DNA from 4 places in the Endozoicomonas sp. Mp262 genome. Region 1 is predicted to be linked to each of the others. Evidence: predicted binding sites of a transcription regulator. Region 1 holds the regulator's gene; each other region holds the start of a gene.

Region 1 (7,439 bases):
GCTATTGCCCATATTGCCGATAGGGTATCAGGCTGGTTTGTCAGCGCAGTACTACTGATATCAACTGTCGTTTATAGTTTCTGGTTCCATTACGCCCCCGGCGATGCCTTCTGGATCACCCTGTCAGTATTGGTGGTAACCTGTCCCTGCGCCTTATCTCTGGCGACCCCTACGGCGCTCACCGCAGCAACGGGGCATCTGCATAAACTGGGTTTTATGATCACCCGGAGCCATGTCCTCGAAGGACTTAACCAGGTTAACCATATTATTTTTGATAAAACCGGAACTCTGACCCGGGGCAAACTCAACCTGGCAGAAACCCGACCCGTTCCAGGCTGCAAAGACAGTACCGAGGCGTTACTCGCTATTGCATCAGCCCTGGAAGCCCATTCAGAACACCCCATCGCCAAAGCCTTTGACAATGTGCCTGGAGCAAGGCTTCAGGCACATAATGTAAAATCCCATATTGGTCAGGGTATTGAAGGTCTGGTAAATAATAGGCTCTACCGCATAGGCAAGCCCGATTTTGCTTCAGGACAATGCTCCCCCCCCGATAACAGACAGTGGCTGTTATTAGCCTCAGACAATACCCCTTTATGCTGGTTCCGAATTTCTGACAGTCTTAAGCCAGAAGCAAAAGAAACCATCAGACAGCTAATGGCTACCGGAAAGAAAGTCACCCTGCTAAGTGGTGACCGTTCAACCGTGGTCGCCTCTACCGCTAAAACCCTGGGAATTAACCACTGGCAAGGTGAGGCTAGCCCCGATGACAAACTGGCTTTTATCCGGCATTGCCAGCAACAAGGTGACAGGGTACTGATGATTGGCGATGGCATTAATGATATCCCGGTCTTGGCCGGCGCTGATATTTCCCTGGCCATGGGCAATGCCTCTGACCTTGCCCGCACCAGTGCTGATGCCATCCTGATCTCCCAAAACCTACAACAGCTGCCTGATGCTTTCAGGCTCACTCAGCAAACCCTAAGGGTAATTCACCAAAATCTGACCTGGGCATTAGCCTATAACCTGACCGCCCTGCCTTTGGCTGCTTCGGGTATGATCGCTCCCTGGATGGCCGCATTGGGCATGACCCTGAGTTCATTGATAGTGGTAGCTAACGCATTACGCCTTGACAGGCCCAGATTAAAAGCAGGAAGCAAACAACAGTCCACACCACTTGATTATCAGGAAACCTGACCATGGAAAGCCTGTTTATCCTTATTCCCCTGGCCCTGATTTTAGTCGCCATTGCTATCAGGGTATTTTTCTGGGCAGTGGACAATGGTCAGTTTGATGACCTTGAAGGTCCGGCACACAGCATCCTGTTTGACGATGACCCTGCCGTTGAAAAAACGCTACCAACCGGGACAAAAGTCAAAGATGACTAACATAACCCCCTATCTATCCGCCCTTATGATTGGACTGCTTGGTAGTGCTCACTGTATCGGTATGTGTGGCGGTATTACCTCGGCATTAAGCCTATCCATCAAAGATAACGGCAGACATTCATCAGCAATAATTCTGCTGGGTTATCACCTGGGCAGGATTGGAAGCTATGCCATGGCCGGATTTATTTTCGGAAGCCTTGGCTGGTTTCTTGGAGATATCAATGAATCAATGCAACTTGCCCTACGCTGGTTTGCCGGAGGGATGCTGATAGCCATGGGGCTATATTTGTCAGGCCTCTGGAAGGGCCTTACCGCCTTTGAACAGGCTGGCGGTCTGCTGTGGCAACGAATCCAGCCCATTGCCACCCGACTGCTACCCATTCAAAGTTTTTATGGTGCTTATGCCCTTGGTTCACTCTGGGGATGGCTGCCCTGCGGTATGGTTTACAGCACCCTGAGCTGGTCAGCAAGCCATGCCAACCCACTAAGCTCTGCGCTGTTAATGGCTACGTTTGGATTAGGCACCTTACCTTCCGTTCTATTAACCGGCTTATTCGCCAAACAGCTTAAAGCGATCATCCAGGCACAACTAACCAGAAACCTGGCATCAATAGTGATCATTGCATTAGGTATATGGACGCTGCCCGGGCCTCATCAAAAGACGATCATGGGCATCCTTTCCGGTCATATCTAGCAATGCCCCCCCAGGTGCTGATGAAGATACATAATCGAAGTCAATAAATCTTCATTATTTCCCTCACCGCTCATCAATACTCTCTATAATGAGCTAGTCTATACATCAATTAGAACTAGTCAGCAGCATTCCCGAGATAGAAAAGTAAGTAAAACCACCCAGCAAACTTAAAAAATTCAAGTAAAGCACACGATTGACATATATCAAAGAATACTATTAACAGGTTATTTAAACTAAAATTATGGTTTATCGTGTAAATGCGATTTACATGCGCTAGAAAAGCGAAAAAATATTAACGATGCTCTTAAAACTCCGTATTGTTTTCAGAAGCTACTGATAAGAGATGTCGCCTTTTCGGTAAATTTATACCTACGCAAAGAATACTAGAGATTCATTATGAGAGACGCCCCCATCTGGGACTCGGAACTGATATCACACTACAACCTGTCTGGTCCCCGCTATACCTCTTATCCTACAGCGGTTCAATTTACCGAAGATTTCGATCGCCAAAGTTATCAGTCCAACGCCTGGCGCAGTGCCATTACAGCAAAACCACTGTCCCTGTATTTTCATATCCCGTTTTGCACCCATGTATGCTATTACTGCGCATGCAACAAAATTGTGACCAAGCATAAAACCAGGTCCACAAGCTACCTGAAACACCTCTTCCGGGAAATAGAGTTACAGTCAGAATTCTTTGATATCCGTCAGCCCGTTGAGCAAATGCATTTTGGCGGAGGAACACCCACCTTTCTTAGTAATGAACAGCTATCGGCATTAGTGGACAAAATAGATCAGCATTTTGGACTGATGCGAGGTGACAGTGTTGACTATTCCATTGAGCTTGACCCACGGGAAGTGGACTGGCCAAAAATGTCACTGCTCAGCGATTTAGGCTTTAACCGGATCAGTATTGGTGTTCAGGATCTCAATCCCGTGGTTCAAAAAGCAGTGAACCGGGTTCAAAGTGAGCAGCAAATTCTCTCTGTACTGGACGCTGCCAGAACCATGACATTCAAGTCCATTCATATGGATTTAATTTATGGGCTACCTCATCAAAGCACTGAATCCTTTAGCTCAACCCTTGACCGCATCATCGAGATGGCGCCGGATCGCCTGTCACTATTTAACTACGCACACCTTCCCCACCGGTTTAAACCACAACGCCGGATTAACCCCCAGGATCTCCCTTCAGCAGAGACAAAGCTGGCAATACTGGAGCAATCCATTGAAAAACTGCTAAAACGAGGCTATACCTATATCGGCATGGATCATTTTGCCTTACCCGAGGATGACTTGGCCATTGCCCAGGATGCCGGGACACTGCACCGCAACTTTCAGGGCTATACCACCCACAGTCACTGCGATCTCGTCGGCATGGGCGTTTCCTCTATCAGCAAGATAGGCTCGGTCTACACACAAAACCAGGTTGATGAAAAAGCCTATGCCAGCTGTATTGAGCAGGACATCATTCCTCATTATCGAGGGCTGACAATGAGCCAGGATGATGAAATCAGGCAAGCCATCATCAACCAGCTTATCTGTCATTTTCACCTCGATATGGGAAAAATAGAGCAGCAATATCAAATCCATTTTCAGGATTACTTCTCCCGGGAAATGGCTCGGGTGGCAGACATGCAAAAAGACGGGCTACTCCTGGTAGACGACAACGCTCAATCGATCACAATACAACCAAAAGGCCGGTTACTTATTCGCAATGTTTGCATGATTTTTGATAAATACCTTAAAAAAACAACAGATCAACCTCTATACTCAAAGGTAATCTAATAATATCAGCTAAACAACAAACATTGATAAGCAAGTACTTACTACCACTATATACCAGAAGGCATATGGTTTTCTTTTAATAAAAGTCATAATTACTATAAAATTCCGTCTGCCATACGCCTTCCACTAAGCGATTCCGTGCATATAACACTTAAATTCTGGCCATATTTTCCATAAAATAGGGGCGTTTTTGCCAATACGACCTTGAGGCCACTCAATGACGTCCAAGCCCAACGTCCGACAGCCCAGCCATGTGGCCTGCAGAGATTGCAGTCTAAGCTCTCTATGCCTGCCACTTGCCTTGAGTATAAAAGATATTGATCAACTGGATCGAATCATCAAACGGGGACGCCCTCTGAAAAAAGGAGAGCACCTGTTTCTTGAAGGCGACCCATTCGCTAGCGTCTATGCGGTACGCTCAGGCGCGATAAAGACCTACACAGCCACTAATGAGGGTGAAGAGCAGATCACCTCCTTCTACCTTCCCAGTGAAATCCTTGGCCTTAGCGGTATGGATACGGATACCTATCCTGTTTCCGCCCAAGCAATGGAAACCACTATGGTCTGCGAAATCCCCTTTGAACAGCTTGAAAGTCTTTCTGATGATTTTCCCGAGCTTCGCAGGCATCTGATGCGACTGATGAGTAAAAAAATCCGCGAAGACCAACAGATGATGATGCTGCTTTCAAAAAAGAATGCGGATGAGCGCATAGCAACATTCCTCATTAACCTTGCCAGCCGCTTCCGTCGCCGGGGTTTCTCATCACAGTCCTTCAGACTCTCCATGTCCAGGAACGAAATGGGTAATTACCTGGGTCTGGCTGTTGAAACCGTAAGCAGGGTTTTTACCCGCTTCCAGAAAAACGGTTTAATTTCTGCCGTAGGCAAGGAAATTGAAATACGTAAGCCTGTAGAGCTATGCACCCTAGCGGGAGGGAAGTCAGTAGACAATACCCATGTACTTACAGCAGCGAGCTAGCACTGTCACTCCATCAGGAATGGATCGGGAAAACACCTTTTCTGCCAAGCCCACAAGCGTCATCCCCATAAAAATGGCGCTTGATATTTTGCATAGCATCCTATTAATCAGCCCTCCCTTCATGGCACCTTATGAGAATTGATGAAAATTATCTGAAATCACAAATCCGAGCTATTCAGGACTGGCCTAAAGATGGCATTACCTTCCGGGATATTACCTCTGTGTTTGAAAATCCCAGGGTGAGCCGGATGGTTATTGACAGCTTTATCCATCGTTATATCAACCAGAATATCAGTCATATCGCAGCCCTTGATGCCCGTGGCTTTCTGCTGGGTTCCACCCTGGCTTACGCACTGCATAAGCCCCTGATTCTTTTCAGGAAGAAAGGAAAGTTGCCACCAGACACCTTAGCCCAGGATTATCAATTGGAATACGGCACAGCCACGCTGGAAGTAAAGACGGATTCTTTTTCTCAGGGAGACAGAGTACTACTCATAGATGACCTTATTGCCACCGGAGGTACCCTTCTGGCTGCCGATGCACTCATCAGACAATCCGGAGCAACAACCATCGAAGCGGCAGCCATTATAGATCTTCCCGATCTTGGCGGTTCTACCAAACTGCAGGAAGCAGGCATCCCCACCTTCCCCCTCTGTTCGTTTAGCGGGGAGTAAACCGACAGACCGCCGGTACTTTTTCTTCAGACAGAACATCACCCAACGATAACCCTATAAAGCCCATTTATTACGGGCAGGGTATTCTATGGGAATGTGTTCGGGTGAACTGCGCCACTATATTATTCGCCCCAGCCTGAAACATATAGGTATGTGGAGCCTGGCGGGAGAAAACCTGCTGCTGGGCACTGCTGCCTGCGAATCGGGACTGGGAACCCACATCAAATTCCAAAACCACCAATCCCTGGGGCTCTATCAAATTTCGCCCAAAATGCATAAAAACATATGGGATAACTTCCTTGCCCCCCAACCGGAGCTTTCCAGCAAGGTAAGAGGGTTGGCAAGTCAAAGGGAGTTTCTGGCTCACCCTCATTACGAGCTGGTCACCAACCTGTCCTATTCCAGCGTCATCGCCTGGTTAATCTACTATCGCACAGGCTGCAATGTGAAAAAAATAACCCCCGGTGATATCTTGGGTCTGGGCAAGCTCTGGCATAAATACTTCCATAACCATCACCGCCCAAGCTCCCCTCAATACTTCGTCAGCTGTTATCATCAGCTTATTTCAGTACCTGAGACAACCCTATAACCGGCAGGTGCAGATTGCAAAAAGTTAAAAAATATGAGCATTGATAAAATGCGTTTATTGATCACGGGCTTCAGCGCAGCGAATGCACAGGTCAGTATATGGCATAGCCATCAAGCGCCCATCGGCGATTTCATCACCACAGACAGAGCAGTAGCCGTATTCCCCTTCAGTAATCCTGTCCAGCGCTTTATTTATTTGATTCAGCTCAATGGTGGCTTCATTACCCAAGGCATCAATCACTTCGTCATTCTCACGCTCTTGAGCCTGCTCAGACCAGTCAGCGCTCGACTTACGAGTCATACCCTGTTTGATTTTACCGAGACGATCAGTCAGCTCCTCCCTGCGGGAAAGAAGCAATGCTTTTAACTGCTCATGATTTACCATAATACGCCCCTGATCAGATACCTTAATTATTTCACCTTATTGCACAGCCTTATGCGGCCATATCGCGTGTCCACTAACCCAAAGAACACCCCATAGCTTAACACAATAGCAAACACTCACGGGCATAATTACCCCACCTTACAAAGAGGGAACAGGCAGCAAGGAGCATGCAACCACCCCTCTCTCAATCCGCTATCAATCATAAATCCCGACAGCCCCTAAACGTATATTCCTTACTTTCCATAATAAAACCTTTGATTATACTACTCTGTTTTTGCCCTCGGATGACGTGACTGATTATATTGGTGACGGCTCCGGGATTAGATAGCTATTTACTATTCAGATAGCGTCTATATTGCCGGATTATACAAAGGTATGCAGACCCCTCTTTCCCAAAAAATGAAAGCTGATAAAGTCAACTTCAATAAACTCCAAAAACGCCTGCGCCGCCAGGTTGGACAGGCTATTGCCGACTATCGGATGATCGAGGAGGGAGACCGTATTATGTGCTGTCTCTCAGGCGGCAAAGACAGCTACACCATGCTGGAAATTCTGCTCAATCTCAAGCATAACGCTCCCGTAAATTTTGACGTTATCGCTGTCAACCTCGATCAAAAACAACCCGGTTTTCCAGAGCACGTACTGCCGGACTACCTCGCAAGCATCGGTGTGGAGTACCGAATCATTGAGGAAGACACCTACAGTATTGTCAAAGAAAAAGTACCGGAAGGAAAAACCACCTGCGCCCTGTGCTCCAGACTAAGGCGAGGCATTCTTTACCGGACGGCAACCGAGCTTAAGGCGACCAAAATAGCCTTAGGCCATCACCGGGATGATTTGCTGGAAACCTTATTTCTGAACATGTTTTATGGCGGCAAAATGAAAGCCATGCCACCCAAGCTGGTCAGTGATGACGGCAAACATATGGTGATCAGGCCGCTGG
Region 2 (7,439 bases), 1.2 Mb from region 1:
TTTTCCAGTAATCCTGCTGCTGATGTTTATGGTGGCGGGTATCTATTTTATGAAGGATCTGTTGTTGTTTGTCTTTACCCGGATTTTGCTGGGTATTCAGTCAAAACCCCTGCTTTCCCTGCTGTTTACGGCTGTCTCAGCCCTGCTGTCCGCCTTTCTGGATGCGCTTACCGTGACAGCGGTTATTATCACTGTGGGAACCGGTTTTTATGCGGTTTATCATAAAGTCGCCTCCGGTAAAAAACTGGGGCATCATGGACTGCATGATCATCAAAATGATGAGCATGTCATTGAATACCATCGGGAAGACCTTAACCGGTTTCGGGCTTTTCTGCGAAGCCTGATGATGCACGCCCTGGTGGGAACCGCTTTGGGAGGAGCCTGTACCCTGGTGGGAGAGCCTCAAAACCTATTGATTGCGCAACGGGCTAACTGGCAGTTTATGGATTTTGCCACCCGAATGGCACCGGTGACTATGCCTGTGCTGGTAGCTGGACTGACCACTTGCCTGTTGCTGGAGTGGGTTAAATGGTTTGGGTTTGGTGCCAGGTTACCTGAGCCGGTTCGGGAAATTCTGCTGGAGTTCTCTGCTTACGAGGCTGAACGAAGAACACCACGGCAGCGTGCCAGTCTGGTGGTTCAGGGGCTGGTTGCCATTATTCTAATTATTTCTCTGGCATTGCATCTGGCCGAGGTCGGGCTGATTGGTTTATTGGTCATTATTTTAATTACAGCGTTTACCGGAATTATTGAAGAGCACCAATTGGGTAAAGCCTTTGTGGAAGCCATGCCGTTTACTGCGTTGCTGGTGGTATTTTTTGGCGTGGTTGCGGTTATTCATCAACAGCACCTGTTTAGCCCGGTTATTGCTATTCTGCTGGAACTGCCCACTGAACAGCAACCCGGGATGATATTCCTGGCAAACGGGTTGCTTTCGGCTATGAGCGATAATGTATTTGTGGCTGCTATTTATATTGATGAGGTGAAGCAGGCCTTTGATGCGGGAATAATCAGCCAGGAGCAGTTTGAAAAGCTGGCAATTGCCATTAATACCGGTACTAATCTTCCCAGTATAGCTACGCCAAATGGCCAGGCCGCTTTTTTATTTTTGCTGACTTCTACTCTGGCCCCTCTAATAAGGCTATCCTATGGTCGGATGGTTTGGATGGCATTGCCATATACCATAGTACTCACTGCAACAGGCTATATTGCGGTTCTCCGGTTGGGTTGAACTCTGTATTCCCCGTGCCTTAGTGCTGAGAAAAGAGAAAAAACAAGGTATTTAAATTTATCAGTTTGGAGTTTTTAGTATGTGGGAGAGTAAGGTATCGGCTTTCTATTATGATGAAAAGGGTAAGAAGATTTCCTTCAGTACAAATGAGTTATATCTTGTTTTAGACAATGGACAGGTTTTAACGGTTTCAAAATCACATAACACTGATGGTGTTTCCATATCAGATCATAGTCTTATTCATTCAAATAATCATAAAGAGCATAAAGAATTTGCTGTGTTTTCTATAACACCAAGTGCCTGTAATGTAATCGTGCTTGATTCTCAAAAGCATGTCGTAAAATCAAATGATTAATAAATGGTCAGTAGCAGGCCTTGCATTGTAAATACGGCTTATTTGTTATACAAAATGTAAGGCCTTTCCCCACTTAAACCGTTAAATGAAATAAGGCAAAACCAGAGTTGTTTATTATCTTGGTGGTGACTTTAGATAAAGATAATAATTTAGCGCAGTTGGAATATGGAGTTGTTATTATTTGGTCTTGATGCATATCAATACACTGCATTGATTGCAGTGGTCTAATTCGATTGCTGCTGATCTAATCAGCAAATCCTTTCCAAATATCAAAATACAATCCTGTTGGGCAGCACTGCACTTTATTTCTGCTGGTGGGCAGTTATGCCTGGCACACAGGTATTACTATGAAGTTGCCTAATTCTTATACACTACTGTTCGGTATTATTGTTTTCATTGGCATTTTATCCTGGTTTATTACCGGTGCCACACCTGCTACCCCCATTGATATGTTAATGGCTCCAGTCAAAGGGTTTCAGGATGGTGCAGACCTGGCATTCTATTTATTTATTATTGGTGGTCTGATAAATATACTCAATAAGTCCAAGGCTTTAGATGCAGGGCTTGGTGCACTGGGTAATGTCATGAAAGGCCGTGAAGCCGTTCTTATTCCATTGCTGATGGTACTGTTGGCCTTTGGTGGTACTACCTTTGGCATGTGTGAGGAAACACTGGCTTTTTACCCGGTTGTGATTGCTTTAATGCTGTCAGCAGGTTATGACCTGATGGTTCCGGTATCAGTCATTCTTGTGGGTTCAGGCGCTGGCGTGCTGGGTTCAACGATTAATCCATTTGCTACGATTATTGCCTCCAATATTGGTGGTGTGCCATTGAGCAGTACCTTTATGATTAATAGTGTGACGCTGGTTGTTGCTGTGGTACTTGCTATTGCGTATACCATGCGATATGCAGCCAGGGTTAAGGCAGACCCCACCGCATCCCTGGTTTATGAGGAGACACAAAGCAGTCATTTTACCAAGCCGAAGACCGAGCCTTTTACCGCACGCCGGAAACTGGCAATTATTGAGTTTATTGCCACCTTTATTATTATGATTTGGGGTATTGTCAGCCATAACTGGTATATGGCTGAAATGTCAGTGTTGTTTATTGCCAGTACCCTGATTATTGGTATTACTCTGGGGTACAAGGAAGAAGCCTTTATTGCAGACTTCATCGAAGGTGCTGGTGATATTCTCAGTGTGACTATTATTATTGCCCTGGCCCGAGGTATTTCAGTAATTATGCAAGGCACCGGCATTACTGAAATTATGCTGGATAACCTGGTGTCTTATATGAGCCATTTTTCTGGCTGGGTCTTTGCTGTAGCCGCTTACTTTTTGGAAATTGCCATGTCATTCCTGATTTCAGGTACATCTTCCCTGGCGGCCATTACCATGCCTATATTGGTGCCACTGGGTGATAGCGCACAGGTGGGTGGAGATGTGGTTATCAATGCTTATCAAGCAGCAAGCGGCGTTGTCAATTATGTTACGCCCACATCCGGGGTTATTGTGGGTGGCCTTGCCATTGCCAAGGTGCCCTTTGAAAAGTGGGTGAAATATGTTGCGCCCCTGATGTTATTAACGATTATTGCCTCAACTCTTATTCTGGTGGCTTTTTCCTTATAGTTTAAGACGTTGGTTAAATATTTTTCCAGGCTTTATAGCCTGGAAAAATAGAATAGGATATATCTATGTCTGATTGAGAATAATTTCTGTTGTTTGTATATTGAAGGGATAATACTGGAACAAGGGCTGTTCTCAATGATGAACCCAGGTGGCCCGGCAAGTTCAAGGCCTAAAGATAATACTGCCCGGCAAGTTGATCAGGAAGCACAGAAGGATGATATTGACGGTATCAATACTGGCTGGAAGCAACGTCTAGTCTCAACGCTCAAGCAAGCAGTTGTCTCACCTATTAAAATGGCTCTGCATCGGTTGCAGTATCACCCCAGGGGGATGGTAAAAAAGCCATTAGGGAATCGCATTATTACCTCACAGGATATCCAGCATCTTCCGGAATCACAACAATTATTAAGGCATAGGGCCATTCCAGGAGGGGGGACGGGAAATTCCAAAGCAGCACTATTTTCTCTTAAGGCTATTTATTACGATACTGCAATACAGGTTATTCAAGAGGCGAAAAACCTGCCTGTGACAGGCTTTGGACCTGAGCTTTTAGAACTTGAGCGTGATTTGCAGCAAGAAAAACAGCAAGAATATGATAATCTGCATCTTAAAGGAGAGGGTGTTGCGACTAGGGAAGAAATAAAGCAAGCAGAAAATCTTAGTCGCTTGCTTAAAAGCAGATTGGAAAAATCCGGTATTTCTCAATTATTTATAGAAACGAACTACAGGCGGCATATAAGTAAAGAGTTAAATAAAAGAAACTGGGATATACTGCACAGCATCCATAAAACCAATGCAGGTACTCTCGAGCATTGCCAAACTCCAGCGTCAAAGATGCAGATATTGGCGCATGAGGGGGCAACAGGTTCCCGGGATGTTTTTGAGACATCCTATGGTAAATTAGGAGGGATCTGCTCACATACCACAGACTCAGATACCCATGCCGTTAATCTCTGGACCTCTTCATTCAAATCCCCTAAAAATAAGTTTAATTATTGTGGGGTGCGCCATGGTATACATTCGGCTGTGGGCATTAAAGATCCTGTGCAACGGAAAACAGCAAATTTAAATCGTGCCAGGGAGTCACTGGTGGCAGCATTAACGTTAAAGCCTGAACTGTTGAAGCAGGGAATCTTAAATCCGGAAAAATCAATACATGTAGATATGTCATCTGTTTCTCTGGTAACGCCTGATTTTATTCGTCGGGGTGCAAGCAGTGAAGCAAGAATGTTGCAGGAACAGGTTGAGGCTTTTCGTGAGCTTAGCAGTCAGCAGCCACTTAAACTAACCGTGGTTGACTCAAATGGAAAACCAATCACTATTCGAGCGACCTTTCGTCTTGCGTTATTTAACTTTGGTGTTAATGAGGGTGCTCAGGGTAAATTTTCCGGGGTAGTTGGTGGCTGGGACAAATCTGATACATTGAACAGGGAGGGGCTGGATGCGCTGATCGGAGGAGCAGGCACCGGGAAAGTTAGCGGCATAGTAGGAGACTTTCTGGCAAGACAGAAACAGCGAATCACGACACTGAGCGTTGAACTTTCAAACCCTTATTTATCCGGTAAACAGAAAAAAACGATACGCGATGAACTGGAAGATATTAATCAAAAGCGAAAGGTGGTCCATCAGCTTGTTATACAAATCCGAAGTTTATTCAATAGTAAAGCTCATCACCATGAGGATCGTGATGCTTATAAAATGCCAGTTCGCATTGCTCTGTTAATGAGTTTGGCTGAAGGAGTGCCCTTGTCTAATTGTAAGAGTGGTAAAGACCGTACCGGAATGCTGGATGCAGAAATTAAACTGCTGGCAACAATGATAGAGCAGTATGGTGAGGTGCCAGAGCCAGGCATGACGCTAGCGCCTGTAGATGCACAGCTTTTCAGGGAAATTCTTTTGCACGGGCAAAATCTTGAAATTCAAAAATTGAATACAGGTGCTGAAGGCTATAAGACTGAAGGTGTTAAATCAATTGATGAGCGTATGGGTAAAGCCTATCTGGGTGAGCAGGCATTCGAGGAATACCGTGCTATAGTCCGAGGATTGTCTGGGGCTGTTAAAGCTTGACCTGAATCCGTGATTTCTTGATTTGCCCGGCAGTTTTGAAAATGTGCTGATTAATTTTTTCCTTTGAAAATAACTCGGGTTATTGATTGAAGTGTTTTTATGTCGTTTTTAAGCATAAATGCTGATCAAAATATCATCAAACTTGAAGACAGGTTGAAAGAAGCCCTACCGTTATCAATACAGTACTTTCTCATTTATGGCATTTTTTTCTATCTCGCTATTCAATCAACAAAGTGCATGCTGGCTTATTAATTGATGGAAAGACCTGAAACCAGGACAGTAACGACCAAAGCGTAGCCGGTATTGATGTCCTTTTTTCAGAAGACGGGCAGCCAGGTAGATGAGTTCCTGTATCACGGTTTTTAACCGGCGTCGTTTGGCTTTATGACGTACCGGCGCATCTGGCCCGAGCAAGCAACTCTGCCCCATGTAGCGCAGAATGTTATAGACCAGTGCACCCAAACACATCACCAGGTCGTTGGTGTCAAACTTGCCTGAAGGCAGGCGCTCTAAATCCATATCAGTCTTCAACTCACTGTGAAACTGCTCGCTGGTCGCATGATCCTCATAAAGATTAATGATCTGATCATCGCTGTAGTCAGCTTCGCTGAGTGTTGTCCACCATCCTTCCAGCTCATAATCGGGTGTCAGAAATCTCTGCCCTACAGTATCAGTGGTACGCTTGATAATGCGAATAATCAGACGCTGGTTACCATAGTTGGTTTCATAGACGGTTGAGAGTGTCGCATAACTCTTTCCTGGACGCGACTCCTCCCATTTGACTTGCTTTTCTTCAAAAATGGGGAGCCAGTGTTCCTTGGTGTGATACTTTCTTGGGTTGAGCTTGATAATGTGATTCACACCTTTGAACCCGGCGATTTCCCGGCGCGATTCCTCAGCATCGTGGCCACTATCAAGGCGAACCAGAATAGGCGCTCGGGTCAAACGTCGGCTGCGGTGCAGCACTGCTTGTAAAAAGCCAATAAAATCATTCTGGGAGTGCTGAGAGCCTGGGCGTAATTCACATCCCAGGCACCAGCCTTCGCAGCCAAAGTAAGCGGCAATAGGGGCATAACCAAAGAATTTTTTATACGTGTACTCGACCCCCTCCTTTTTGGTATTGCTGTTATCCATAGGGAATACGTCGATATCCAGTGGTATGTGCTGCTTCTTATCGAGTTTTTTCGGAAGGGGTGTGACGGGCACCTGAAGATTAACCAGGACATCGGTAAGGCTGTCCTCGATGAAAGGAATCAGTTGGGCGGCATCTTCATTGAAACGCTGTCTTAAGCGGCTGGCTGAAGGCATTTGTTTAATGCCCATTGCCAACCGGAACCAGTCGTTATCCCGGTTATTATCAACATTATCAAAATCACTTTTACCCTGAGCCAGTTGGCCGCAGTAAGCTCTGATCAGGTCGATATGAGTGATACGGTGCCTTTTTTTTATTTTGCGCAGGGATTTGCTTAACGCTGTCTTTTTGTTGAGTGCATGACCAACGAAATAAAGCCCTGCGACCGGTGTATAAAATTCCGTCTGTGATTGTTCAATTTTCAGTTTCACAAAAATGCACCCAGGTGGTGAAAATTAGAGTGGGTGCATTTTAACTTGGAACTTACGTTTTGTGGTTGATCCAGAGGAGTTGGGCTACAGTGAACTCACGGATTCAGGCTTGAATAATCCCAAGCTCAGTTTTGGGACCAGTTCCGAATTTTTTTGATTTCTTCTTTATCAATGCTGAGTGATTCTAAAAATTCCTGGTGGGCATCAGGCTCCATAGCTTCAAATTGCTTATGCCAGTTTTTCATGTCCTGTTCGCTCAGGCCGGCAGCTTTCATTATTTCTACCCAGCGGTCTTTATTAACCATAGTTTGCTCCAGTAAGACAGGTTGTTCCAGTAACATCACAATGGCTTTTTGCTGTTGACGTAATTTCCGTATCTCTTTTTCAAGAGAGCTGAATTGATCCCGCAAAATTTGCTCTTGTGTTAAATTATCTTTTCGGTCAAGAAGGGCTGCTATGTTTGTGATTGGCAGGCCAAAAGAGCGATAAGCCAGTATCGCTTCCAGCCTTTGCATCTCTTTATCGCCATACCACCTATAGCCATTCTCTGAACGGGAGCAAGGGTAAAGCAAGCCAGCACGTTCATAGTAGAGAA
Region 3 (7,439 bases), 390 kb from region 1:
AAATGGCAGCATTAATGTTAGTGGTAGTGAAAAGTCGGTTTCTGTACAACGTGAACGTGAGGAACAACGGTTTAAGCGGCCAATGCCAGAGGATAAAAATTACCTGGATGATTTAAGAAAACGCTATCGTGTTCCACCTATATTTTCAGATAAATTCGTTTGGCTGACATACCTCAATGATACCAAGCCTCCTTATGTAGACCCTGAATACTTAAGGTCAAAAAAGCCTGCTATGACTCAAACTAAAGCCTTACCAGGAAAAGATAAGACTAGAGCTGAAAAAGGGGGTGACTGTTATGGGAAGGGTTTAGTTTCAGAAAAAACAGAGAATTTAGACAGTAAGAAGGGTATAGATACTACCCTGTCAGATTTTAAAAAAAGGCTATCTGCCATTGAAGACAAAATATTCTATCTTCAAGGTGATTTAAGGGATAAGGATACTCTTTTGTCTTTACAAAAAGAATTGGATGAACTCTATACTTGGAGGGTATGGGCAAAAAGCCCGCGTGATGTTACAGGGCGTGCGCGTAACTTGCGATGGAAGATTAAAGTAAGGCTGGACTCGTTGGCTTATTTAAAGCAGGATTCGAAACAGTCTGTGGGAGGGAAAAAACACTATCAGCGTTTTGCAACGGATGACATATCAGCAGTGCAACTTGACGCTTTAATCAATGAAAAGCGAAATAATAGCTATTCTGATGGAACCCGGCTAAAAGCTTTAGAATGGTGGGTTTTGGATCGTGACCGCCGCGGTGCTCGTGCCCAATATTCAGAGTCTCATATTTGTGATTTGTATATTGATTATTTGCAAGGCATATATAATCAAAAGCGAAAAAATAACCTGTTAAAGCTGAGGCATGTTGAAGGTATGTTAGCTAAATACCATGAAGAAAAAAGAAAAACTAAAACTATCCCCTGTAATCATCAGGCAAGGCCATAGTGTGAGTGTACGATAGATAATAAACAGAGGCTGCATGAACCGCTAGCTGGCGGTGCATGCAGGAATGAATTTATATACTCTTTTCAGGCTTATCCAGCGGATCACCGGTTTCTTCATCAAAGTGGTCAGTATGGAACTCATACCAAAGCACGTTGATAATACCGAAAGAGCATGCCAGTAACACACCCAGTATCCAAGTAAAGTACCACATGTTTTCTGGCCTCCCTTAATAAAGTGAATGACTGTTTTCGGATACGTGCTCGGCAGTGACACGCCCCCACATTTTGTAGAAACACCAGATGGTGTAGCCCAGGACAATGGGTACAAACACGGCGGCTACAAAGGTCATGATGGCCAGGGTCATGTAACTGGATGTGGCATCCCATACGGTCAGGCTGACTTCCGGATGGGAGCTGGAAGGCAGAATGAATGGGAACAGGGAGAACCCGGCGGTCATGATGACACCGGCCTGGGTAATGCTGGAGCTGATAAAGGTCAGGGCATGGAAACGGGTTTTTGCCAGCAGAACCACCCCTAAAGCGCCTGCAAAGCCCAGTACCGGAGCAATCAGCATCCATGGGTACTTGCTATAGTTAGCCAGCCAGCGACCGCTTTCAACCATAGCCACTGTTTTAGCCAGCGGGTTTGACGCAGCATTGGGGTCAATCACGCTGGTAATTTCAAAACCGGGAATATTGGCAACCCAGACTCCCGCCAGGGCAAAGGTCACGATGGTAACCACCGCAAACAGACGCGCTGTTTTGGCAGCACGCTCCTGAATGGGAGATCCTGCCCGTAAGGCTTGCCAGGCCGCACCCTGCATATTCAGCATGGCGAGACTGACCACACCGCAGAGCAAGGCAAAGGGGTTGAGCAGGCCAAAGAAAGTGCCGGTAAAACTGGAGCGCATCAGGTTGTCCAGATCAAAACCATAACCCTGGAACAGGTTGCCAAAGGCGACGCCGAATACCAGGGAGGGAACCACACCGCTGGCAAACAGTCCCCAGTCGCAGGCAGCCCGCCAGCGAGGGTCGTCGATTTTGGAGCGGTAATCCAGAGCCATGGGGCGGATAAGCAAGGCAAACAGCACCAGGATCATGGCCCAGTAAAAACCGGAAAAAGCGGTGGCGTAGACCAGTGGCCAGGCGGCAAACATGGCGCCCCCGGCAGTGATCAGCCAGACCTGGTTACCATCCCAGTGCGGGGCAATGGCGTTCACCATAATCCGGCGTTCGCTGTCTGTTTTGCTCATAAAGGGCAACAGGTTGGCGGTACCCAGATCATAGCCGTCAGTAATGGCAAAGCCGATCAGCAATACGCCAACCAGAACCCACCAGATTAATTTGAGAATTTCGTAATCCACAGTAGGCCTCCTTGATTACTGAGTCTGCGCTGCAAGACGGTTGGCTTTTTGTTCAAAGTGGTAGCGCCCGGTATGCAGGCTGCTGGGGCCTTTGCGGGCATATTTCACCATCAGCCAGACTTCGATAATGGCAAAAATACCGTAGAACAGGGTGAAGCCGGCAATACTCAGGTACAGGTCGGTGGCTGTTCTTGAAGAGGCAGACAGGTAAGTGGGCAGGACACCGGAAATGGTCCAGGGCTGCCGGCCAAATTCTGCAACAAACCAGCCTACTTCACTGGCAATAAAGGGCAGGGGCAGTGCCAGCACGCAGAGTTTGAGGAATAGCGGACTCTTGTATTCGATGCGGCGGGCTGTTTTATAGAAAGCAGTAGCCAGTAATAGCAGCATCAGGACACCACAACCCACCATAATCCGGAAGGCAAAGAACAGAGGCCAGACAGTAGGAATGGCGTCTTCCGCAGCCTGGTTGACTTGCTCATCGGTGGCGCTGGGAATGTCATCGGTATAACGGGTCAGCAGGTAACCATAACCTAGGTCATCAGAGACTTCACTGAATGCCCGGCGGTTTTCAGGGGTATCCTGGCCGTTTTTCAGTTTCTGCAGCAGCTCGTAGGCCACCATGCCGCTACGAATGCGATCTTTCCTGATTTCGATCAGATCCTTGATACCCAGTACCTGTTCATCCAGGGAACGGGTAGCGATAATGCCCATGGCGTAGGGAATCTTGATGGCAAAATCAGTACGCTTTTCTTCCTGGTTGGGAATACCAAACAGAGTGAATGCGGCGGGTGCCGGTTCTGTATCCCATTCCGCTTCGATAGCTGCCAGTTTGACTTCCTGGACATCGCCCAGTTCATACCCGGATTCATCGCCAAGAATAATGGTGCAGATGATAGCCGCCAAGCCAAAACCCGCAGCCACAGCAAAAGAGCGTCGGGCAAAGCCGATATCACGGCCTCTCAGCAGATACCATGCACTGATGGATAAAACAAAAATGGCTCCGGTGGTATAGCCTGCGGCCACAGTATGGATAAACTTGACCTGGGCAACGGGGTTAAAGAACAGCTCGGCAAAGCTGGTCATTTCCATGCGCATGGTTTCGAAGTTGAACTCTGCACCGACCGGATTCTGCATCCAGGCATTGGCCACCAGAATCCACAGGGCGGAGAGGTTGGTGCCGATGGCCATTAACCAGGTACAGGTCAGGTGCTGAACCTTGCTCAGGCGATCCCAGCCAAAGAAGAACATACCCACAAAGGTGGATTCCAGGAAAAATGCCATCAGGCCTTCAATGGCAAGAGGCGCACCAAAAATATCACCGACGTAATGGGAGTAGTAGGACCAGTTGGTGCCAAACTGGAATTCCATGGTGAGGCCAGTGGCCACCCCTACTGCAAAGTTAATACCGAAGAGTTTTCCCCAGAAACGGGTCATATCCCTGTACACCTGTTTACCCGTCATGACATAAACTGACTCCATGATAGCCAGCATAAAGGTCATGCCAAGGGTCAGGGGCACAAACAGAAAGTGGTAAAGCGCTGTCACAGCGAACTGGAAGCGCGAGAGGTCAATGATTTCTTCCAGAATCATAATACTCCTCGTGACTTAAAAGGGTGGTGATTGCTGAAATTGGCTGAAAACGTCCTCATTTTCTCCCCCATTCAGCAATTGTACGTACCGGGATGTGATAGTGATCACATCTATATGTGGCACGCATGCCAGGGGGGAGTTATGGAGTTCAGTTGACAGTTATTACAGCTGAGAATTGTTTGCCAGTGAAGTTTAGACTGTTTCAATGCGTAACAATACCGGGGTAAACCGAAGTGTTGATAAATGTCAAATTATGAGTGATGGAAGTGATCAAGGGTGAGCTGGTAATGGTTTTGAATCGTGACCCTCAAGCATCAACTATCGCCTGCACTAGTTGGCCGGTAAACTGATAATAAACAGGGCTCCTCCCAGGGCAGAGTCCTTCACTTCAAGGCTGCCATCATAGTCATCCACGATATCCTTGATAATAGCAAGGCCCAGTCCATGCCCCGGGGTTTTCCGGTCAGCCCTGATACCTCTTTGCATAATCTTATCCTTAAAATCATCAGCGACACCAGGGCCATCATCTTCAACTTTTAAAACCATTAACAGGCCTCCCTTGCTGTTATTGCCAAGATGTAAACTGGTATGGACAACAGAGTTTGATAAACGGAAAGCATTTTCCAGCAGGTTGCCTGCGCACTCAAAAAAATCCTGGCGGTTGATCAGCAGTTCTATATTCTCGTTACAATCGAGATGCCATTGTACGGTACGATTGACCTGAATTCTGGCAAGATTACTACACAGTTTATGCAGAAGAGGTTGTGGCTGAAAGGGTTTGTTACCCAGGCGCTTGCTACCGCTGATCATAGCCCTCTTGAGTTGATACTGGATAATGGCTGACATTTGCTGCAACTGATAGCTGCTGGATTCCATAAATTCCTGTCGTGTATGGGCACCTTCCACTCCCGGGGTTCGTTCAATCAGTAGTTTTAGCACAGCAACAGGGGTTTTCAGGCTGTGGGCTAAATCCGAGAGAGTATTCTTGTAACGATCTTTTTGTTGTCTCTCCCGGTCAAGCAACTGGTTAAACTCTTCTGTTATGCCGCTGACTTCCGCCGGGTGCTTGCTTGATAGGCGGTCTCTGGCACCTTTTTCCAGTTCATTGAGTTCCCGGTCAATGCGCTTTAGGGGGCTGAGTCCCCATGAAATACCGACTGTCATTAGAACCGCTAAAATAACGAGTGCCAGTCCCAACCAGATAACCAGTAGCCAGAATCTGGCTATTTTTTCATCAAATTCAGCCTTGGAGTGGAGAGCAACAAAATAATAATCTTTGATCAGGTATTCAGAGGTATGCTTTACGGCAAAATAGAAAAATTCTTTTTGGTTGACGATCGTAATGCCAAATAAACGATCACCAAAGAGGGGGCTGGAAGGCAGGTTGATGATTTCGCCTATTTTGACATTTTCATCATGGGCACTAATAGTACTCCAAATCAGGTGAAGGTGCTCATCGAGCACTACACCCAGAAGATCAGATTCAATTTCACTGAATTCATCGTTGGGCGTTCTTTCCGGCATGGTGACCTTGCCATGGTTAAATCGGGCTAGTGAAAGAAGGGTGGCAACATCAGACTGCAATTTCTCATATTCTGTATAATAGGCATTTTCCCTGTAGCGCCTGAATAGGGTCAGGCAAAAAAGTATCTCGAATAATAGCAACAGGATCGCGGCTGATGCGATAATCCTAAGTCTTAGTGATGATGGTTTTTGCATGGCAGGACAAAGCAGTATCCCAGACCCCGGCGGGTTTCAATGGCATTGTTGACGTGTGCAGCTTTCAGTTTTTGCCTCAGGCGATTAAGTAACACTTCTATCACGTTGTTATCACGTATCTCTGATTCATCAGGATACATATCATATAGTCGAGCAGGTCCCGTTTGGAAACAATTTCCCCTGCGTTGCGCATGAGATATTCCAGCAGCCGGTATTCATAGGCTGTCAGCGAAACAGGCCTGTCGTTGACTTCCAGTTTATGGGCGGCAATATCCAAAGCAATGGGAGGCGCTTTTATAATTGAGCTGGCATGGCCTGATGAACGTCGAATCAATGCGTTAATCCGCGCCAGCAACTCTTCAAATATAAACGGTTTGGTCAGGTAGTCGTCAGCACCACAGTCCAGGGCATCCACCTTTATTTCCCATTCATCCCTTGCGGTCAGGATCAGGATAGGCTTGGAATAGCCACTTTTTCTCAGGCTGGCCAGTAGTTCCAGGCCATCTTTATCAGGTAGCCCCAGGTCAACAACACACACATCAACGGGGTATTCAAGGGCGTAATACTCGCCTTCAGATGCATTGCAGGTGAGGGTTGTGTTGTGTCCGCTGTTCTTAAAGCGATCTCGAAGTTCTGGGCCAAGGGTCGGGTCATCTTCAACCAGGAGGATATTCATGCAGTTCTAGCCAGTATGGAGAGGCAAGGGCCGCCTTTTGTGAAAAAAAACGGTAGTATAACTGTTCCCGGCCCGTTGGGATATGTGTGATTCCTGATTAGGGGGTACTGAATGTGCACGACAGCCTGTTGTTATGTGGGGGGGGCGACTTGTGATGGTGCGGTTGAATATCTCTGGTATAGAACTATTGGTTGTAATGGTAGGGGAGGTAAAGCTTTATAGAATTTGCCTCCACGCCAGTTAATTCCATTAAAGCGTTAATGAAGCCGGGTTGTATGGGGTACATATAGTCAGGTTGGTTAAGGTATGCAGTGCTGATATCGTATAAGGGAATATATACCCAGTATCCGGTGTAATTCTCTTGTTTGTTGAAAAACTTATAAATTACCACGTGTAATACATCTTCCAGGGCCATAATAATGGATGAAGCTGGAGGCATTTCCCTTTTAAATATTTCTACTAATCGATCTTGTTTCTCGCTGCTTTTTGGCGATTTAGTATTGTAGTTATTTACAGCTTGCATGAACTCCGGATCTACTGTCTGCATCTGTTGGTTGATTTTGAACATTCCTGTTTTATGGTCAACTTCTGCATCATTTAGTGCTGAGAGCTCTTGCTTGAAGGGTTCTATCAAGTCATCCTTTGTTTGTTCCAGGTTAATGAATAATTCCTTTTTAGTGATGGTTAAGCAATAAGCCAGGCATACTTTGCTATATGACCCTGGATAGTGCCTATAATTTTTTATAAAACCAGCGATGGAGGAAAACATAAGCTCCTCAAAGGATAGTGACACCATATGTGAAAAAAGTTTATTACGCACGCCTGCGTCAAAACGGCCTTTATGCATGGATTTTTTGGTTTCATCCCCATTAAAATGAGGGCAGTTAAGCCATGATGACCATTTGGGATAATATTTACCATGCATGATGGCGGCTATTATCGAAGTGGTTGTGACTACTGGTACTAATGTATAAGTATCTAATGTTTTACCTAGTGCCCATCCTACTCCTAGTGCAAAGACAGAAGCCAGTGCAGTTGCTTTTTTTGAGGTGGGGATGAAATTTCTCATCCATGTGCTGTTTTTAGGTAAAATCAAACAGCACTCTTTACATAGCCAATAATCTTTCTCAACGGATGTTTCAAGTGTA
Region 4 (7,439 bases), 590 kb from region 1:
GAGGTGCGGGTACCATCGCTGGCGGTCACACCCAGGCTCAGACTGTTGATATCGATGCCGGCATCGCTGTTAATGGCATCCACTCCCGCCTGGGTCAAAGTCACCACCCCGGTGCTGCTATCAATGGCAAAATAGCCCTGGTCATTGCCGCTGGTCAGGCTAAAGGTGACCGTATCCGCATCATCCAGATCACTGGCGGTAAAGCTGGCTACTACGGTATTGGTATTGATAGCGCCTTCGGTAAGGGTACTGCCCGCCGCGGTATCCATCACCGGTGCATTATCATTAATCCGGGTAATATCCACGGTCACCGTGGACTCACTGGAGGTGCGAGTACCATCGCTGGCCGTCACTCCCAGACTCAGACTATTGATATCGATGCCAGCATCGCTGTTAATGGCATCCACCCCTGCCTGGGTCAGGGTCACCACTCCGGTGCTGCCATCAATGGCAAAGTAGCCCTGGTCATTGCCGCTAGTTAGGCTAAAGGTCACCGTATCCGCATCATCCAGATCACTGGCGGTAAAGCTGGCTACTACGGTATTTATATCAATGGATTCTTCTGTGATGGTGCTGCCCGCCGCGGTATCCATCACCGGTGCATTGTCGTTAATCCGGGTAATATTCACGGTCACCGTAGATTCACTGGAGGTGCGGGTACCATCGCTGGCGGTCACACCCAGGCTCAGACTATTGATATCGATGCCGGCATCGCTGTTAATGGCATCCACTCCCGCCTGGGTCAAAGTCACCACCCCGGTGCTGCCATCAATGGCAAAATAGCCCTGGTCATTGCCGCTGGTCAGGCTAAAGGTGACCGTATCCGCATCATCCAGATCACTGGCGGTAAAGCTGGCTACTACGGTATTGGTATTGATAGCGCCTTCGGTAAGGGTACTGCCCGCCGCGGTATCCATCACCGGTGCATTATCATTAATCCGGGTAATATCCACGGTCACCGTGGACTCACTGGAGGTGCGAGTACCATCGCTGGCCGTCACTCCCAGACTCAGACTATTGATATCGATGCCAGCATCGCTGTTAATGGCATCCACCCCTGCCTGGGTCAGGGTCACCACTCCGGTGCTGCCATCAATGGCAAAGTAGCCCTGGTCATTGCCGCTGGTCAGGCTAAAGGTCACCGTATCCGCATCATCCAGGTCGCTGGCGGTAAAGCTGGCCACCACCGTGCTGGTATTGATAGCGCCTTCGGTAAGGGTACTGCCCGCCGCGGTATCCATCACCGGTGCATTATCGTTAATCCGGGTAATTTCCACGGTCACCGTGGACTCACTGGAGGTACGGGTACCATCGCTGGCGGTAACACCCAGACTCAGACTATTGATATCAATGCCGGCATCGCTGTTAATGGCATCCACCCCTGCCTGGGTCAGGGTCACCACTCCGGTGCTGCCATCAATGGCAAAGTAGCCCTGGTCATTGCCGCTAGTTAGGCTAAAGGTGACCGTATCCGCATCATCCAGATCGCTAGCGGTAAAGCTGGCTACTACGGTATTTATATCAATGGATTCTTCTGTGATGGTGCTGCCCGCCGCGGTATCCATCACCGGTGCATTATCATTAATCCGGGTAATATCAATATTGACTATGGATTCACTAGAATTAAGAACTCCATCACTAGCAGTTACTCCCAAATTCAGATTTGTTAGGTCAATTCCAACATCACTGTTAATAGCATCTACACCCACCTGAGTTAGCGTAACCACTCCGGTGCTGCCATCAATGGCAAAATAGCCCTGGTCATTGCCGCTAGTCAGACTGAAAGTAATAGTATCATCAGGGTCAAAATCACTGGCTAAAAATAAAGCAACAGTATCCCCTTCACTTATCCCTTCTTCCTGAACATCAATAGCTTCACCCGCATTAATTATAGGCGCATCATTAACAGGATTTACATTGAAGACAATTTGATAATTTTCTGAAAACAGCTCACCATCACCAACTTGAAAATTAAAAACTGAATAACCCTCACCAAACCCATTGGGGTCAGGCTCATATTTTAATCGTCCAGATAATAGATCCTTTTCACTAACTTCAATTACTTCATTAACTTCTTCATTATTAAAAAGCAATCTTCCATTTATAGGGATACTTGTTATCTTTATGCTTTTTAAGCTTGTATCAGAGTCATCCCTAAAAGAAAAATCATCAACGCTGAAAATATAACTTCCATCCTCATCAATTCTAATATCTATATTATCTGTATCTGGCCTGCTATTAGCTAAAGATTTATCCTTTTCTAGATTTTCATATCCACTTTCTCCCACCTCACTACTATCTCTTCCAGAGCGAAATAAACCTTCAAGAATATTGTTAACCGATTCATCATCTGCCCCAGCACGCTCAAGGATGTTTTGAACATACCTTTTTTGATCTTCAAAAAACTCCGGCTCATTACTTTTTTTTGAATTACCAGATGCAGGTGCTTCAAAAGCATCTTCAATATTTACACCTGCTTTAATAAGATCTCTTATTTTTTCAGCCAGGATCTCTTCTTGATTAGAATTAGAAACTGAAATATGGCTTTTTTCTTGATTTTCAACAAAAAACTGTCTAAAGATAGCGGGATTAAAAAAACTCTCCAATCCTTTTATTAAATCAACTTCTTCTAACCTTTGATTTAACGCATCAAAGACTTTACCATCTTGACCGTTATTATTTGAATCACCCTTACCCGTCCCTTTATCGACCGTGCTCATAAAGCAACATCCCCCAACTGACAACTAACACAAGACTACATTCAAATAGCAATTGACAATAAAAACACTATCAGTTAAAGAATAGCCAACAATTAAATAACATTTTTCTTATTAGTTAATATTTCAAGCAAAAAAAGCCGCACATAGTGCGGCAAAGAATTAATGTGCTATATTTATTACATTGCGCTGAGGAAAATCCTCATAATTTCATCATGTGTTGCCTGTATTGGATTTGTAAAACCACAAGCATCCTTCAATGCATTTTCAGCCAAAACAGAAATATCTTCTTCTTTAACATTCAGTTCTTTTAGTCCAGCAGGAATTTCTACAGCAGAGGAAAGCCTTTTAATCGCTTCCAATGCTTTTTCAGCGCCCTGCTCAGCACTCAGTCCCTGTACATTTTCACCCATTGCTTTTGCAATATCAGCCAAACGGTCTGGACAGGCAGATGCATTATAGGCTTGAACATGCGGTAACAATATTGCGTTACATACACCATGAGGCAGATCATAAAAACCACCCAGCTGATGAGCCATAGCATGAACATAACCCAAACTGGCATTGTTAAAGGCCATACCAGCCAACAGCTGAGCATAAGCCATCTGCTCACGGGCTTCCAGGTCTTCACCATTCTCAACGGCACGCTCAAGATAAGCAGCAATCAGCTCAACAGCCTTGATAGCACAACAGTCTGTCACAGGTGTCGCAATAGTAGAAACATAAGCTTCCACAGCATGGGTCAGCGCATCCATACCGGTTGCAGCCGTCAGTGACTTAGGCATTCCAACCATCAATGCCGGGTCATTCACAGACATCAGTGGTGTTGTATGCTTGTCAACAATAGCCATTTTAATATGGCGCTTTTCATCAGTAATAATACAGAAACGAGTGATTTCGCTGGCTGTACCGGCAGTAGTATTAATTGCTACCAGTGGATACTGAGGTTTAGCCGATTTATCAACACCCTCGTAATCACGAATATTACCGCCGTTTGCTGCAACAATAGCAATACCTTTGGCACAATCATGGGGAGAACCACCACCCAGGGAAATGATAAAATCACAATCATGCTGTTTAACGAGCTCAACACCTTCTTCAACATTACCGCATGTTGGATTAGGCTGAGTACCATCATAAATAACAGAGCCAATACCTTTCTGATCCAGCTGTTCAGCTACCTTGCCTACCAGTCCAATCTTATTCAATACCTGGTCGGTAACAATAAGAGCCTGCTTAAAGCCTAATGAACCAATATCCTTAATAGCCTCTTCCAAGCAGCCGCTGCCCATTTGATTTACACTAGGCATAAAAAATTTCATTGCGGACATAAGAGCCTCCATTCAAGTAAATAAGGTATGACTGCCAACTATTTCAAGCAAGCAGCATTGATTAAGACCAGATTACTCTCGTGGAAATAGGTAATTATTGACCTGGAGCAAGGTTAAATAAAGAGGATAATAACCAAACACAATGCAGGCAGTAGTTCACAGCAGAGCACAACCTTCAACAATCAAAACTCGAGAATATATATTCAAAAAAATCATTAGTTATTTAAAGCAAATAACGCCCAAAGTCCATCTAAAGAACGCCAAAATTTTCTTCTATAGAAGAGAAAATAATACAAAATAATTCTTCTGATAAAATTGACAACAAAGTATCAATTCATAAAGACTTAAAAAAATAGAAAAACTCAATTAATTGAAAATCAGTGCGATTGGTATAATTAGTTGTAGTCGCTATAGACCTTTTTAAATAAAAAGGTCTATAGGTGTTTTACGAGAAATTTTAGTCCGCCATTTCAAGCAGTAGCTTATTCAGGCGATGCACATAGCTGGCAGGATCATCCAGCTTACCACCCGCTGCCAGATTAGCCTGGTCAAAAACGATTTTCACCAGATCAGCAAAGCGATCTTCATCTTGCTCCTGATCCAGTTTCAGTATCAAAGGATGGTCTGTATTGACTTCGAAAATAGGCTTAGAGCTGGGAACAGCCTGACCTGCGGCTTCCATAATCTGGCGCATCTGCGCTCCCATATCGAATTGACCTACAACCAGACAAGCCGGGGAATCAGTCAAACGATTGGTAACCCTAACTTCCTCAACCTCATCCTTCAGGATATCCTGGATACGCTTGATCAAGTCCTCTTTTTCCTTGGCAGCTTCCTCTGTGGCCTTTTTATCAGCCTCGTCATCCAGCTTGCCAAGATCAAGGTCACCCCGACCAATATCCGCAAACTGCTTGCCGTCAAACTCTGTCAGGTGGGACATTAACCATTCATCAACCCGGTCAGAAAGCAGCAGTACCTCAATACCTTTTTTGCGGAACACTTCCAGGTGAGGGCTATTAGCCGCCGCGTTATAGGTTTCAGCACAAATATAGTAGATCTTTTCCTGACCTTCTTTCATTCGCGCTACATAATCAACCAGAGACTGATCCTGGGCAGCACCTTCACTCTGGGTCGTAGCAAAACGCAATAGCTTGGCGACTTTTTCCCGGTTGGCATAGTCTTCAGCAGGCCCTTCTTTCAGTACCTGACCAAATTCCTTCCAGAAGGACGCATAGGCTTCCGGCTCTTTCTTAGCCATCTTATCCAGCATATCAAGAACACGCTTGGTGAGCGCACTCTTCATGCTATCCACCTGAGGGTCTTTTTGCAGAATTTCACGGGAAACGTTCAGGGACAGATCATTGGAGTCCACCACACCTTTAATAAAGCGCAGGTACATTGGCAGGAATTCCTCTGCCTGATCCATGATATAAACCCGCTGGACATAGAGCTTAAGCCCTTTCTGCATTTCACGGTTATACAGATCAAAGGGAGCCTTGGAAGGAAGATACAGCAGGCTAGTGTACTCCAGCTTGCCTTCAACCTTGTTATGACTCCATTTCAGTGGGTCAGCAAAATCATGGCTGATATGCTTGTAAAATTCTTTATACTCATCTTCAGAAACATCAGTACGAGGCCTGGACCATAACGCCTTGGCCGTATTAACCGTTTCCCACTCAATCTCTTTCTTGCTCCCTTCCTTCTCATCCTCCCCTGTGTTTTCCTTGATCATCAGAATTGGCAGGGAAATATGATCAGAGTACTTGCGAATAATGTTTCTCAGGCGCCAGCCATCAGCAAACTCTTCTGCGTCCTGCTTCAAATGCAGGGTGATGCTTGTGCCTCTCTTTTCTTTATCAATATTTTCAACACTGAATTCACCGGAACCATCAGATTCCCAACGAATGGCTTGTTCAGAATCAGCGCGACGGGTTTCAACAGTGACTTTATCCGCCACAATAAATGCAGAATAAAAACCAACACCAAATTGGCCAATGAGCTGGGAGTCCTTTTTCTGGTCCCCCGTCAAGTTTTTCAGGAAGTCCGCTGTACCAGATTTAGCAATAGTTCCCAGGTGAGCAATCACATCATCACGGTTCATGCCAATACCATTATCAGCAATGGTGACCGTTTTAGCCTCCTTATCAAATCCAATACGGATTTCAAGGTTAGGATCAGATTCCAACAAACTACTATTATGGAGTGCTTCAAAGCGCAACTTGTCGCTGGCATCAGAGGCATTGGATACCAGCTCTCTGAGGAAGATTTCCCGGTTGGAATAGAGAGAATGGATCATGAGGTGCAATAACTGCTTAACCTCAGTTTGAAAGCCTAATGTTTCTTTATTCGTTTCGACAGTCATTGATCCCTATACCTTAAGTCAACAATTCATTTCATTGAATACTGATAGAAATTCAGCAACTTAACGGCTGCTGTACAGTAAAATCACCTTGAAGACTAAGTAAGGGCTGGGAAGAGATTTTCAAGTGCTGCATCAATAAATATTTTTATATATTTATCTGCTTTTCACTGGAAGCCAGCACTTTGAGTACCTTGGAGTGAAATTCCCGGCAATATAATATAACCACCACCAGCATTGACATAAGAATCAGCAGCCACGGGTTGATAAACCAGGCCATTGATGCCATGGCAAAGTAGTAAGCCCGCAACCCCAGGTTAAAGTGATAGGCGGCCTCAGTCATAATCTGTCCAGCCCGGGTGGCAAAAACCTGTTGTTCCACGGGTCGTCCGTCAATGTCTTCACAAAGGGGTGCACTTCCCATTATCACACTGGCAAAGTTATACAGCCTGTGGCTCCAGGTAAACTCGAAAAAGGAATACACAAAAATAATAACCATAACCAGCACTTTGAATTCCCACAGTTCACGCGTGGTTGTGGAGACAAAAGGAAAGGTAGACAGAATACCCACCGCCTCTTCCGAGGCTGCAATTCCAGCAATAAGACCCGCAATAACCAGAATACTGGTAGAGGCAAAAAAACTCACCCCAGCCCGAAGGTTAGTGAGTAAACTGGCGTCAGCAATACGGTTATCACGCTTTAGCAACCTTAGCATCCAGTCCCGCCGGTACAGTGCCAGGACACTGGCAAGGCAGGGCGTCTCCCGCCCCTTCCTTCTTGAATAAACCGTATACCCGACCCAGCATAACAACATGGCAAATAAGGCCAGCCAATCAAGAAAAGAACCCAGAACCCATGAGGCACTTAACATAATTATTCTCCAGGCAGCAACAAGTCTATTTGTCTGAAACCTGCAAATGACAGATTTGTTCTTCTAACATATGATAAGACATCCCTGATAACCTCACGGATTATAGACTACTGTCCAACAGTCTCGTCCCTTATTATCGGCCAATAATCATTAAGGAATAC

What was found. The regulator FNR, encoded in region 1, switches genes on or off when oxygen is low (the NO sensors DNR and NnrR bind a similar motif). The targets are predictions, from matches to a motif close to TTGATNTANATCAA.
Region 2: the regulator FNR is predicted to act here: its motif matches at 1,774-1,787, upstream of MJ595_RS19600 (YfcC family protein).
Region 3: the regulator FNR is predicted to act here: its motif matches at 4,133-4,146, upstream of MJ595_RS15590 (cytochrome ubiquinol oxidase subunit I).
Region 4: the regulator FNR is predicted to act here: its motif matches at 4,146-4,159, upstream of yiaY (L-threonine dehydrogenase).

What each region holds. Positions count from the first base shown of each region.
Region 1 covers NZ_CP092489.1:3,196,193-3,203,631, reverse strand. Annotated here, with positions in the region: gene MJ595_RS14070 (heavy metal translocating P-type ATPase) at 1-1,197, shown strand, start outside; gene ccoS (cbb3-type cytochrome oxidase assembly protein CcoS) at 1,200-1,388, shown strand; gene MJ595_RS14060 (sulfite exporter TauE/SafE family protein) at 1,381-2,082, shown strand; gene hemN (oxygen-independent coproporphyrinogen III oxidase) at 2,479-3,870, shown strand; gene fnr (fumarate/nitrate reduction transcriptional regulator Fnr) at 4,088-4,849, shown strand; gene MJ595_RS14045 (adenine phosphoribosyltransferase) at 4,981-5,523, shown strand; gene MJ595_RS14040 (hypothetical protein) at 5,612-6,112, shown strand; gene MJ595_RS14035 (TraR/DksA family transcriptional regulator) at 6,167-6,496, opposite strand; gene ttcA (tRNA 2-thiocytidine(32) synthetase TtcA) at 6,872-7,439, shown strand, end outside.
Region 2 covers NZ_CP092489.1:4,430,533-4,437,971, reverse strand. Annotated here, with positions in the region: gene nhaB (sodium/proton antiporter NhaB) at 1-1,231, shown strand, start outside; gene MJ595_RS19605 (hypothetical protein) at 1,311-1,586, shown strand; gene MJ595_RS19600 (YfcC family protein) at 1,934-3,214, shown strand; gene MJ595_RS19595 (hypothetical protein) at 3,350-5,281, shown strand; gene MJ595_RS19590 (IS1380 family transposase) at 5,507-6,844, opposite strand; gene MJ595_RS19585 (MerR family transcriptional regulator) at 6,970-7,439, opposite strand, start outside.
Region 3 covers NZ_CP092489.1:3,581,280-3,588,718, forward strand. Annotated here, with positions in the region: gene MJ595_RS15575 (AarF/UbiB family protein) at 1-940, shown strand, start outside; gene cydX (cytochrome bd-I oxidase subunit CydX) at 1,011-1,151, opposite strand; gene cydB (cytochrome d ubiquinol oxidase subunit II) at 1,167-2,303, opposite strand; gene MJ595_RS15590 (cytochrome ubiquinol oxidase subunit I) at 2,319-3,896, opposite strand; gene MJ595_RS15595 (ATP-binding protein) at 4,227-5,615, opposite strand; gene MJ595_RS15600 (response regulator) at 5,716-6,291, opposite strand; gene MJ595_RS15605 (hypothetical protein) at 6,476-7,439, opposite strand, start outside.
Region 4 covers NZ_CP092489.1:3,790,953-3,798,391, reverse strand. Annotated here, with positions in the region: gene MJ595_RS16520 (cadherin domain-containing protein) at 1-2,720, opposite strand, end outside; gene yiaY (L-threonine dehydrogenase) at 2,897-4,048, opposite strand; gene htpG (molecular chaperone HtpG) at 4,506-6,410, opposite strand; gene MJ595_RS16505 (DUF599 family protein) at 6,556-7,278, opposite strand.